2 regions of the Variovorax sp. V15 genome follow, and region 2 is predicted to be linked to the other one. Evidence: riboswitches for the same ligand, from Rfam matches in the RefSeq annotation. Region 2 holds a riboswitch; the other holds the start of a gene.
The links. Region 2 has a riboswitch for glycine ahead of gcvT (glycine cleavage system aminomethyltransferase GcvT). Riboswitches for the same ligand answer to the same signal wherever they lie in the genome.

Region 1: linked by a shared signal. The riboswitch ahead of ACAM57_RS28095 (D-amino acid dehydrogenase) and the one ahead of gcvT (glycine cleavage system aminomethyltransferase GcvT) in region 2 are both predicted to bind glycine.

The regions. Positions count from the first base shown of each region.
Region 1 covers NZ_AP028659.1:5,911,118-5,916,494, reverse strand. The annotation lists gene ACAM57_RS28100 (RtcB family protein) at 1-1,361, shown strand, start outside; gene ACAM57_RS28095 (D-amino acid dehydrogenase) at 1,381-2,688, opposite strand; glycine riboswitch at 2,779-2,886, opposite strand; gene rfbB (dTDP-glucose 4,6-dehydratase) at 3,139-4,215, shown strand; gene rfbD (dTDP-4-dehydrorhamnose reductase) at 4,212-5,102, shown strand; gene rfbA (glucose-1-phosphate thymidylyltransferase RfbA) at 5,126-5,377, shown strand, end outside.
Region 2 covers NZ_AP028659.1:2,486,249-2,491,625, reverse strand. The annotation lists gene ACAM57_RS11715 (MFS transporter) at 1-645, shown strand, start outside; gene ACAM57_RS11710 (hypothetical protein) at 727-1,185, shown strand; gene ACAM57_RS11705 (hypothetical protein) at 1,299-1,847, shown strand; gene ACAM57_RS11700 (YkvA family protein) at 1,897-2,307, shown strand; gene ACAM57_RS11695 (DUF6506 family protein) at 2,546-2,830, shown strand; glycine riboswitch at 2,851-2,947, shown strand; glycine riboswitch at 2,960-3,073, shown strand; gene gcvT (glycine cleavage system aminomethyltransferase GcvT) at 3,119-4,291, shown strand; gene gcvH (glycine cleavage system protein GcvH) at 4,354-4,725, shown strand; gene gcvP (aminomethyl-transferring glycine dehydrogenase) at 4,894-5,377, shown strand, end outside.

The sequences.
Region 1 (5,377 bases), 3.4 Mb from region 2:
CCGGCATTGCCGTCGACTACCGCGACGGCGTCTATCACCTGCACCATGAGGCCTCGCAGGCCACGGTGCTCCTGCCGCCCAGCCTTCCGCTGGAAGAGAAGGCGGTGAACCAGTTGCTGGCATTCGCCAGCGTGCGCTCGCCCAACGGTGGGAAGGGCGTGTGCAAGGCCTGCGCGACGCCCGACTTCCACCCGGGCTCCGTCGCGCCCGTCGGCAGCGTCGTCGCGACCGATCCCGACTTCGTCATTCCGGCGGCGGTGGGCACAGACATCAACTGCGGCATGCGGCTGCTGACCACCGGGCTCACGCTCGACCAGGTGGCTCCGCACAAGACGCGGCTGGTCGAGCGGCTCACGCGCAGCCTGCTCGACAACGGCCGCGACGTGCCGGTGCACACGGCGGCGTTCAGGGCGCTGTTCGACGTGGGCCCCTCGGCCTTCCTGGAGGCGGTGCGCAGCGGCGGGCTGTGGTCGTCGTGCGACCGCGACCGGATGCAGGCCGAGCTCGATGCCTGCATCGGCCTCGCAAGCTTCGGCGGCAGTGCGCGGCACGCACCCGAGGCCTACACCGGCGGCCGCCACGAGGTGTTCCGCGACCCCTGCCTCGGCACACCGGGCAGCGGCAACCATTTCGTGGAGCTGCAGGTGGTCGACCATGTCCTGGACCGCCACGAGGCCTACCGTGCGGGCCTGAAGACGGGAGATGTGGTCGTGATGATCCACAGCGGCTCGCGCGACATCGGGTTCCATGTGGGTGGCCGCTGGATGGACCGTGCCCGCGACGAATGGCCCAAGGGCCTGCGCCATCCGAAGAGCGGTCTCTATGGCCTGGCGGGGCCGCTGGCCGACGAATACCTGGAGGCCATGGGCGTGGCGGCGCGCTACGCGTGGGCCAACCGGGTCGTGCTGGCCGAGCTGGTGCGGAAGGATTTCGCCGAACTGCTCGGCGCCGCGTCGTCGAAGCTGGTGGTGGACGTGCCGCACAACGTCGTGCTGCGGGAACACGGCATGAACATCCACCGCAAGGGAGCGACGCCGGCGAACGCGGGCGACTTGGCGCTCATTCCGGGCTCGATGGGCGACTACTCTTATCTGGCTTCCGGGCTCGGGCACGAGGACTGGCTCTGGTCGTGCAGCCACGGTGCCGGCCGACGGATGCGCCGGCAACAGGTGCGCGCGATGCGGCCAGCGCCCGCCGACCCCCAGGCCAGCTGGCAATGCGTGACCTTGCGCGAGGAGCGCCGGATCGAGGAGGCTCCGCAGGCCTACAAGCCGATCGGCGAGGTGATCGACGCACAGGAGCGCGCCGGGCTGATTCGATGCGCGGTGCGGCTCAGGCCCTGGATCACCTTCAAGGCGTGATCCGGGGCCTGCCGGCTCGTCAGCCCAGGGCGGGCTGCGGAACGCGCAGCTTGGGCGCAGGCATCCCCGTGAACGCGAAATCCACCTCCGGCTCCAGCCCGCTCACGATCCGCGCGATCGACTTGCCCGAGCCGCAGGCGTGCGTCCAGCCCAGGGTGCCGTGGCCGGTGTTCAGGAACAGGTTCGGCAGCTTCGTCTTGCCGATCAGCGGGACATTGCTCGGCGTGGCGGGGCGCAGGCCGGTCCAGAACTGGGCCTGGGTGGTGTCGCCGGCGCCGGGGAACAGTTCTTCGACGCGGCGCACGATGGCCTCGCAGCGCACGCGGTTCAGGTCGCGGTCGTAGCCGTTGAGCTCGGCGGTGCCGGCGATGCGCAAGCGGTCGCCCGAAGCCGAGGTGTAGCGTGAGAAGACGAGCTTGAATTCGTCATCCGTCAGCGAGACCTGATGGGCCTTGGAGGCGTCTTTGACGGGCAGCGTCACCGAGTAGCCCTTGGCCGGGTAGATCGGCAGCCGGATGCCGAGGGGCGCGGCGTAGAGCGGGCTCAGCGAGCCCATCGCCAGCACGAAGGCGTCGCCGCGGATGCGCTGGAAGCGGCCTTCGCTGTCGGTGGCCTCGACGTGGTCGATGCTGCCGCCGGCCTCGCGCAGCGCGGTGACGGTGTGGCTCATCAGGAACTTCACGCCCGCGGCGGCGGCCAGCCCCACGAGTTCGCGCGCGAAGCGGTTGGCGTCGCCGGATTCGTCCTCGGCCGTGTAGGTGGCGCCGGCCAGCTTGGGGCGGATGTGGGCGAGGGCAGGCTCGATCTTCACGGCCTCGTCGGCCGAGATGACGCGGCGCTCGCAGCCCAGGGTGCGCATCTGCTCGGCGGGCTCGAGAGCACCGTCGAACTCCTTCTGCGTCGTATAGAAGTGCAGGATGCCCTGGGTGCGCTGGTCGTAGCTGAGGCCGGTGTCGCGGCGCAACTGTTGCAACATCGAACGGCTGTATGTGCCCAGACGAACGATCTGTTCGATGTTGTGGCGGGTGCGCGCCGGCGTGCATTCGCGCAGGAACTGCAGGCCCCACAGCCACTGGCGCATGTCGGCGCGCATGCGAAAGAGCAGCGGGGCGTCTTCCTTGCCCAGCCATTGCAGCACCTTCAGCGGGGCGCTGGGGTTGGCCCAGGGCTCGGCATGGCTGACGGAGATCTGCCCGCCGTTGGCGAAGCTGGTTTCGGCGGCCGGGGTGGCCTGCCGGTCGATCACGGTCACTTCGTGGCCGAGTTGCTGGAGGTAGTAAGCCGAAGTCACGCCGAGCAGGCCGGCGCCGAGGACGATCACGCGCATTTCAAGTACCTTGAGGTCGCAGCGCTTGAATGGCGGGGGTGTGTACTATTTCATTAAATAGTAAGCAACTGGACGCCCGCCGTCCAAGTTGCCGCTCCCCCTGTCCTCGGTACCTGAGAGATTCATCCGTTGCGCCCTTGCAACGAATTTGCTCCTTCGGTGCGCCACGCATGGTGACGACTCTCCAGACGGCGTTTCGATGTGATGCAGTACTGAGCCCTTGCAGAAATCTTCAGGATTCCGCTGGGCTGACCTGAGCGTTTATGGGAGTTTGCGCCTTCGGTAAGGGCACCCTGACGAGTGACCCACTCTCCTGCAATCGGGTGCAATTGTAAACACGATGCACGAAAGCGTGACCATGCCCTTTGTTTCAGCGTTTTGACCCGATGGGATAATCCCTAGTTAACGTCGATCGCGTCAGGCGATCACCTTCAACACTCAGGGGACCCCATGATCTTGGTTACCGGCGGCGCTGGCTTCATTGGCGCCAACTTCGTACTCGACTGGATCGCGAACAGCGACGAGCCCGTCGTCAATCTCGACAAGCTCACCTACGCCGGCAACCTCGAGACCCTCGCGTCGCTCAAGGGCAACCCCAAGCACATCTTCGTGCAGGGCGACATCGGCGACAGCGCCCTGATCGACCGCCTGCTCGCCGAGCACAAGCCCCGCGCCGTGGTCAACTTCGCCGCCGAGTCGCACGTGGACCGCTCGATCCACGGCCCCGAGGACTTCGTGCAGACCAACGTGCTCGGCACCTTCCGGCTGCTCGAATCGGTGCGCGGTTTCTGGGGCGCGCTGCCGGCCGAGCAGAAGTCGGCCTTCCGCTTCCTGCACGTCTCGACCGACGAGGTCTACGGTTCGCTCTCCAAGACCGACCCGGCCTTCACCGAAGAAAACAAGTACGAACCCAACAGCCCCTATTCGGCCAGCAAGGCTGCCAGCGACCACCTCGTGCGCGCCTGGCACCACACCTACGGCCTGCCGGTGCTCACCACCAACTGCTCGAACAACTACGGCCCGTTCCACTTCCCCGAGAAGCTGATCCCGCTGATGATCGTCAACGCGCTGGCCGGCAAGAACCTGCCCGTGTACGGCGACGGCATGCAGGTGCGCGACTGGCTCTACGTGAAGGACCACTGCAGCGCCATCCGCCGCGTGCTCGAAGCCGGCAAGCTCGGCGAGACCTACAACGTGGGCGGCTGGAACGAGAAGCCCAACATCGAGATCGTCAACACAGTCTGCGCCCTGCTCGACGAACTGCGCCCCCGCGCCGACGGCAAACCGTACAAGGAACAGATCACCTACGTCACCGACCGCCCCGGTCACGACCGCCGCTACGCCATCGACGCGCGCAAGCTCGAGCGCGAACTCGGCTGGAAGCCTGCCGAAACCTTCGACACCGGCATCCGCAAGACCGTCGAGTGGTATCTCGCGAACAGCGAATGGGTGCGCAACGTGCAAAGCGGCGCGTACCGCGAATGGGTCGAGAAGCAGTACGACAACAACGCGAAGGCCGCGGCATGAAGCTGCTGCTGCTGGGCAAGGGCGGACAGGTCGGCTGGGAACTGCAGCGCAGCCTGGCGCCGCTCGGTGAACTGGTCGCGCTCGACTTCGACAGCACCGATTTCCACGCCGACTTCAGCCGGCCCGAGGAGCTCGCCGACACGGTGCTCAAGGTGCGCCCCGACGTGATCGTCAATGCCGCGGCGCATACCGCTGTCGACAAGGCCGAGAGCGAACCCGAGTTCGCGCGCAAGCTCAACGCCACGTCGCCCGGCATCGTGGCCGAGGCAGCGCAGAAGATCGGCGCGCTGATGGTCCACTACTCGACCGACTACGTCTTCGACGGCAGCGGCACCACGCCGTGGAAGGAAGGCGATGCGACCGGCCCGCTCAGCGTCTACGGCAGTACCAAGCTCGAAGGCGAACAACTGGTGGCCCGGCACTGTGCCAGGCACCTGATCTTCCGCACCAGCTGGGTGTACGCCGCGCGCGGCGGCAACTTCGCCAAGACCATGCTGCGCTTGGCGAAGGAGCGCGAGAAGCTGACTGTCATCGACGACCAGTTCGGTGCGCCCACCGGCGCGGAGCTATTGGCCGACGTCACGGCGCACGCCATCCGCGCGACGCTGCAGGATCCCTCCAAGGTCGGCCTCTATCACGCGATCGCCGGCGGCGAAACGACGTGGTACGGCTACGCGCGCTTCGTGCTCGAAATGGCGCAGCAGGCCGGCGTCGAACTCAAGGCCGGGCCCGACGCCGTCGAGCCCGTGCCGACCAGCGCATTCCCGACGCCCGCGAAGCGCCCGCACAACTCGCGCCTCGACACCAGCAAGCTGCAGACCACGTTCGGCCTGCGCCTGCCCCCATGGCAGGAAGGCGTCGCGCGCATGCTGCGCGAGATCCTTTGAAGAACCCCACGAGAAGAAAGAGCATGACCAAGACGACGCAACGCAAGGGCATCATCCTGGCCGGTGGTTCGGGCACGCGCCTGCATCCCGCGACCCTGGCGATCAGCAAGCAGCTGCTGCCGGTGTACGACAAGCCGATGATCTACTACCCGCTCAGCACGCTCATGCTCGGCGGCATGCGTGACATCCTGATCATCAGCACGCCGCAGGACACACCGCGTTTCCAGCAACTGCTGGGTGATGGCAGCCAGTGGGGCATCAACTTGCAGTATGCG
Region 2 (5,377 bases):
GCCTCGGGCAACGCAGCAGCGGCCCGCAAGGCCGGCGACCACCTGATGAAGCCCCACAACGACTGGCGTGCCTTCGGGCTGCTGGTGGCGACCATCGTGGGCTGGTCTATTCCGTACGTCACGGTGATGTCGATGCTGTCGCTGCGCATCACGCGCGACCTGCAAGGTTCGGCCTTCCAGGGCGCGGCGGCGCTCACCATGTTCACGGCGGCGGGCGCCGTCGGCACGCTGATCGGCGGCTGGCTGGGCGACCGCATCGGGCGCATGGGCACGATCCGCGCCGGATATCTGCTTGCACTGCCCTCGCTCGCGGGCATCGTGCTCGCCCCGAGCGCAGGATGGGCGCTTGCCTGCACCGCGCTCTTCGGCCTGTGCATGTTCCTGCCCTTCGCCGCGCAGGTGACGCTCGCGCAGGACTATCTGCCGCGCAACCCGGCCACGGCCAGCGGCATCGCGCTGGGGCTGGCGCTTTCGGTGGGCGGGCTGGTATCGCCGCTCTTCGGCATGCTCTCGGACGCACGCGGCCTCGGCGTGACGCTGACGGCAGTGCTCTGCGTGCTGTGCGTGGCGACGGTCTTCGCGCTGCGGCTGCGCAACCGCGCCATACAGGCGATGCCGGCCGACGCCGAGGGGGCCGCCGCCTGACAGCGACCCGGCGCATGTTCGCTGCCAGAATCGGGCGCAGGGCCGAAGGGCCGGCGAAACGACAAGGAGGGACACCGCGCCATGAATCGATTGCTGAGCTGCCTACTGGGGAGCGCGCTGCTGGCTCCGGCGGCCTTCGCCGCCGGGCCGGCAACGACGGTCGCGCCGGCAGCCGCCGCCGCACCGGCCGATCCCGCAGCAGGCATCCGCGAAGTCGAAGCCGCAGTGCGCGCCTGGGCCGCCGCATGGTCCGCACGCGACGTGGCCCGCTACCTTGCCGCCTATGCGAGCGACTTCACACCCCCGCGCGGCCAGGATCGCAAGGCGTGGGAGACCGATCGCCGCACGCGCATCGAAGAGAAGGCCGCCATCAGCGTGGAGATCGACAGCCTCGTCATCAGCCTCAAGGGGCAGGCGGCCACCGCCAGCTTCCAGCAGACCTACAGCGCCGACAAGCTGCGCGAGAAGAGCCGCAAGACGCTGGAGCTGCAGCGCGTGGAGGGCCGCTGGCTCATCCGCAAGGAGAGCGCGGGCGGCTGATGCAGGCGCCCGGACGAGGCGGGACGCAATGGCCCTGTAAGCCAAACGGTTCACGAAGGTGTCACCACTTGCAACCATGCTGCAGCCTTCGTTTCCCCAAAGCTGTGGCTGCCATGTTTCCCACCAAGACCGACAAGGCGCGCAACGAACTCCAGGGCGGACAGCGCACGCTCACCCAGCGCGAACGCGCCCTGCTGCTGATGGCCGACGGCCGGCGCTCCCTGACCGACTTCAGTCCTCTCTTCCCCAACCGCGACGAAGCCGAGCGGACGATCCAGGCGCTGATCGACAAGGGCTACCTGCAGGGCACGAAGGCCGCGGCGGCGGAAGCCGAGCCCCCCGCACAGCCCGCGCCCTCGCCCATCCCCGCCGCCGAGCCGATCCAGGTCGCCACCTCGGCCGACACCTTCGACGGCAAGCGTTCGCTGGCGACCACGCGCATGTTCCTGTTCGACATCTGCGAGCGCATGTTCGTGCGCCGCGACCCGAAGTTCGCGCTGCAGATGCGCGACGCCCTGCGCGAGGCGCGCGACCGCAACGCCATGCTGACCATCGCCGCGCTGATGCTCACCGAGATCGAGAAGACCGCGGGCGCGGAGCGCGCCGAGTCGCTGCGCGAGCGCATCGACCGGCTGCTGCCGCCGGCCGAAGTGATTCACTGAGGACTTCGATCGGGGCGATGGCCGCCACGGCCTGTGACACCATCGCCGGGTGAATTCCCCGCCTCCCGCCTCCACCTCGTTGTCCGAGCGCCTTCGCAGCTGGGCCAGGCGCCTCAAGCGCGACGGCGTCACCCTCTGGTTCGCCTGCCGGCACGCCTCCACGCCCTGGTATGCGAAGGCGCTGGGTGTTTTCGTGGTGGCCTATGCGCTCAGCCCGATCGACCTGATCCCCGACTTCATTCCGGTGCTGGGCTACGTCGACGACGTGCTGCTGCTGCCGGGGCTGATCTGGCTCACGATCCGGCTGATTCCCGCGTCCGTGCTCGCCGAATGCCGCGAGCGGGCCGATGCCTGGATGCAAAGCTCGGGCTCGAGGCCGACCAGCCGCTGGGGCGCCGCGCTGGTCGTGGCCGTCTGGATCGCGGTCGCCGCAGGGGCGTGGTACCTGTGGGTGCGCTGAGCGCATCGAGAAGATGGTCGTTGCGGAGCGCGCCGAATCGCTGCGAATGAAAAGCCGGCCGACGCCAGCGGCTTCGGCATTGCTTCACCGTGTCCGACCGTACATCGGACATCTGGAACCGGTGGTCATGAATCTTGCGGATGCGAAGCGCTGCAAGGTGTACGCTGAACCGAGCAAGCAGCCGCCAGAGGCACCGCTTGCCTCAACGCTCATCAATGCATAAAGGGAGAACAAGCCCATGGCTCTCACAAGTTTCGGATTCATCGTGACGGGAGACCGATTTGTCCAGCATCAGGGAACAGACAAGTTCCGAATGAAGGTCGTAGGAGTCGCAACCGCCTCCGAAGGTATCCAGGTTGCGCAGGAGATGGTTCGGGAAGGTGTGCAGCTCATCGAACTCTGCGGTGGATTCAGCCCCGTGTGGGCCGGCAAGATCATCGAGGCCATCGACTACGCCGTGCCCGTTGGCGTGGTCGCGTACGGGCCGGAGTCAATCGACTCGATGCACCGTCTGTTCTCCTAGCGATACCCGATCAACTACACTCTCGAAAGTCAGGAGAGAGCCCCGCATGCCGGGGCCGCCGAAGGCGCAGGGGGCTGTTTCCCCCGAACGCTCAGGCAAAAGGACTGACGAGGCGCCGGTGAAAACCGGCGTTTCCTTGCTGGAGAGAGGCCGCCGCATCCAAAACAGGAGCAGCGGCCCACCGAAGGAGCAAACCCCGATCGTGGGGCGAATCTCTCAGGTAAAGCGGACAGCAGGGGTGGCCCATGGCTTGCGTCATGGATTTCGACTGCCCCTTTGGAGTGCCCCGTGGCCGCTTCTTCCGCCCCCGCTACCGAACTTCTCAAGACGCCGCTGTACGACCTCCACCTGGAGCTGGGCGCCCGCATGGTGCCCTTCGCCGGCTATTCGATGCCGGTCCAGTACCCGGCGGGCCTGATGGCCGAGCACAAGCACACGCGCGACGCGGCCGGCCTCTTCGACATCTCCCACATGGGCCAGCTGCGCCTGGTCGGCCCCGATGCCGCGGCCGCCTTCGAAACCCTGATGCCCGTCGACGTGATCGACCTGCCCGCCGGCAAGCAGCGCTACGGCCTGCTGCTGGACGACGAGGGCGGCATCCTCGACGACCTGATGTTCTTCAACGAAGGCAACGGCTCAATCTTCGTGATCGTCAACGGCGCCTGCAAGGTGGGCGACATCGCCCACATCCAGCAGAAGATCGGCTCGCGCTGCGAGGTGCGCCCCCTGCCCGAGAACGCGCTGCTCGCGCTGCAGGGCCCGCAGGCTGCGGCCACGCTGGCGCGGTTGTCGCCCGGCGTCGAGCGCTTCGTGTTCATGACGGGCGGAGCGGTGCAGATCGACGGCATTGCGGCCTTCGTCACCCGCAGCGGCTACACCGGCGAAGACGGCTTCGAGATCTCGGTGGCCGCCGCCGACGCCGAACGCCTTGCCCGCCTGCTGCTGGCCCAGCCCGAGGTCAAGCCTATCGGCCTGGGAGCGCGCAATTCGCTGCGGCTCGAGGCGGGACTTTGCCTCTACGGCAACGACATCGACACCACCACCACGCCCGTCGAGGCCTCGCTCAACTGGGCGATGCAGAAGGTGCGCCGCGCGGGCGGCGCGCGCGAAGGCGGTTTTCCGGGTGCCGCGAAGGTGCTCCCGCAGCTCGCCGCCTCCACCGCCGGCGCGGCCGGCCACACCGACCACGACACGCTGAAGCGCAAACGCGTGGGCCTCGTCGCGCTGGAGCGCATTCCGGTGCGCGACGGCACGGTGCTGCAGTCTTTCGAGGGCCAGGACATCGGCACTGTCACCAGCGGCCTGCTCGGCCCCACGGCCGACCGCTGCATCGCCATGGGCTACGTGGCCACCGCGTTCGCAGAGCCGGGCACGCGCGTGCAGGCCATCGTGCGCGGCAAGCCGGTGCCGATGGAGGTCTCGACCATGCCCTTCGTGCCCACACGCTACTACCGCGGCTGAACGCGGCTGAACGGCTAGGCTCTGCACCCCCGAACCATTTTTTCCACGAGGAGTTTTCCACCATGAGCATCAAGTACACCAAGGACCACGAATGGGTGTCGGCCGAAGGCGACGCGGCCACCGTCGGCATCACCGTGCACGCGCAGGACGCGCTGGGCGACGTGGTGTTCGTCGACCTGCCCGAAGTCGGCAAGACCTTCGCGCAGGGCGATGTCGCCGGCGTCGTCGAATCGGTGAAAGCCGCCGCCGACGTGTTCATGCCCGTGTCGGGCGAAATCACCGAAGTGAACGAAGAGCTGCGCGCCGACCCGTCGCTCGCCAACAGCGACCCGCTGGCCGCCGGCTGGTTCTTCAAGGTCAAGCTGAGCGACCCCTCGCAGCTCGACGCGCTGCTGGACGCGGCCTCGTACGACAAGTTCGCTGCCGAATCCTGATCCTCGAAATCGGACAGCCGAACGCAGAAGGAATACAAAAACTACGCAGAAGTCGCAGAAGAAACCGAATCATCTTTTGGTTTTCCTTCTGCGACCTCTGCGAAACCTTCGCGACTTCTGCGTTCTGACCCCGCTCCTCCGCCCCAAGCTCTTATCAACAGCACTGCCATGTCGAAGCCCGCTGCCCTTCCCACCCTGCAAGAACTCGAGAACGCCGAAGAATTCATTGCCCGCCACATCGGCATCGACGCGGCGGACGAGGCGCGCATGCTGCCGGCGATCGGGTCGGAAACGCGCGCCGAGCTCATCGAGGGCATCGTGCCCGCCGCCATCCGCCGCTCGAAGCCGATGCGCCTGCCCGCCCCGGTCACCGAAGCCGACGCGCTGGCCGAGCTGAAGGCGATGGCGTCGAAGAACAAGGTGTTCCGCAACTTCATCGGCCAGGGCTACTACGGCAACCACACGCCGGGCGTGATCCTGCGCAACATCCTCGAGAACCCCGCCTGGTACACCGCCTACACGCCCTACCAGGCCGAGATCTCGCAGGGCCGCATGGAAGCCCTGCTGAACTTCCAGACGATGGTGTGCGACCTCACGGGCATGGCCATCGCCAACGCCTCGATGCTCGACGAGGCCACGGCCGCCGCCGAGG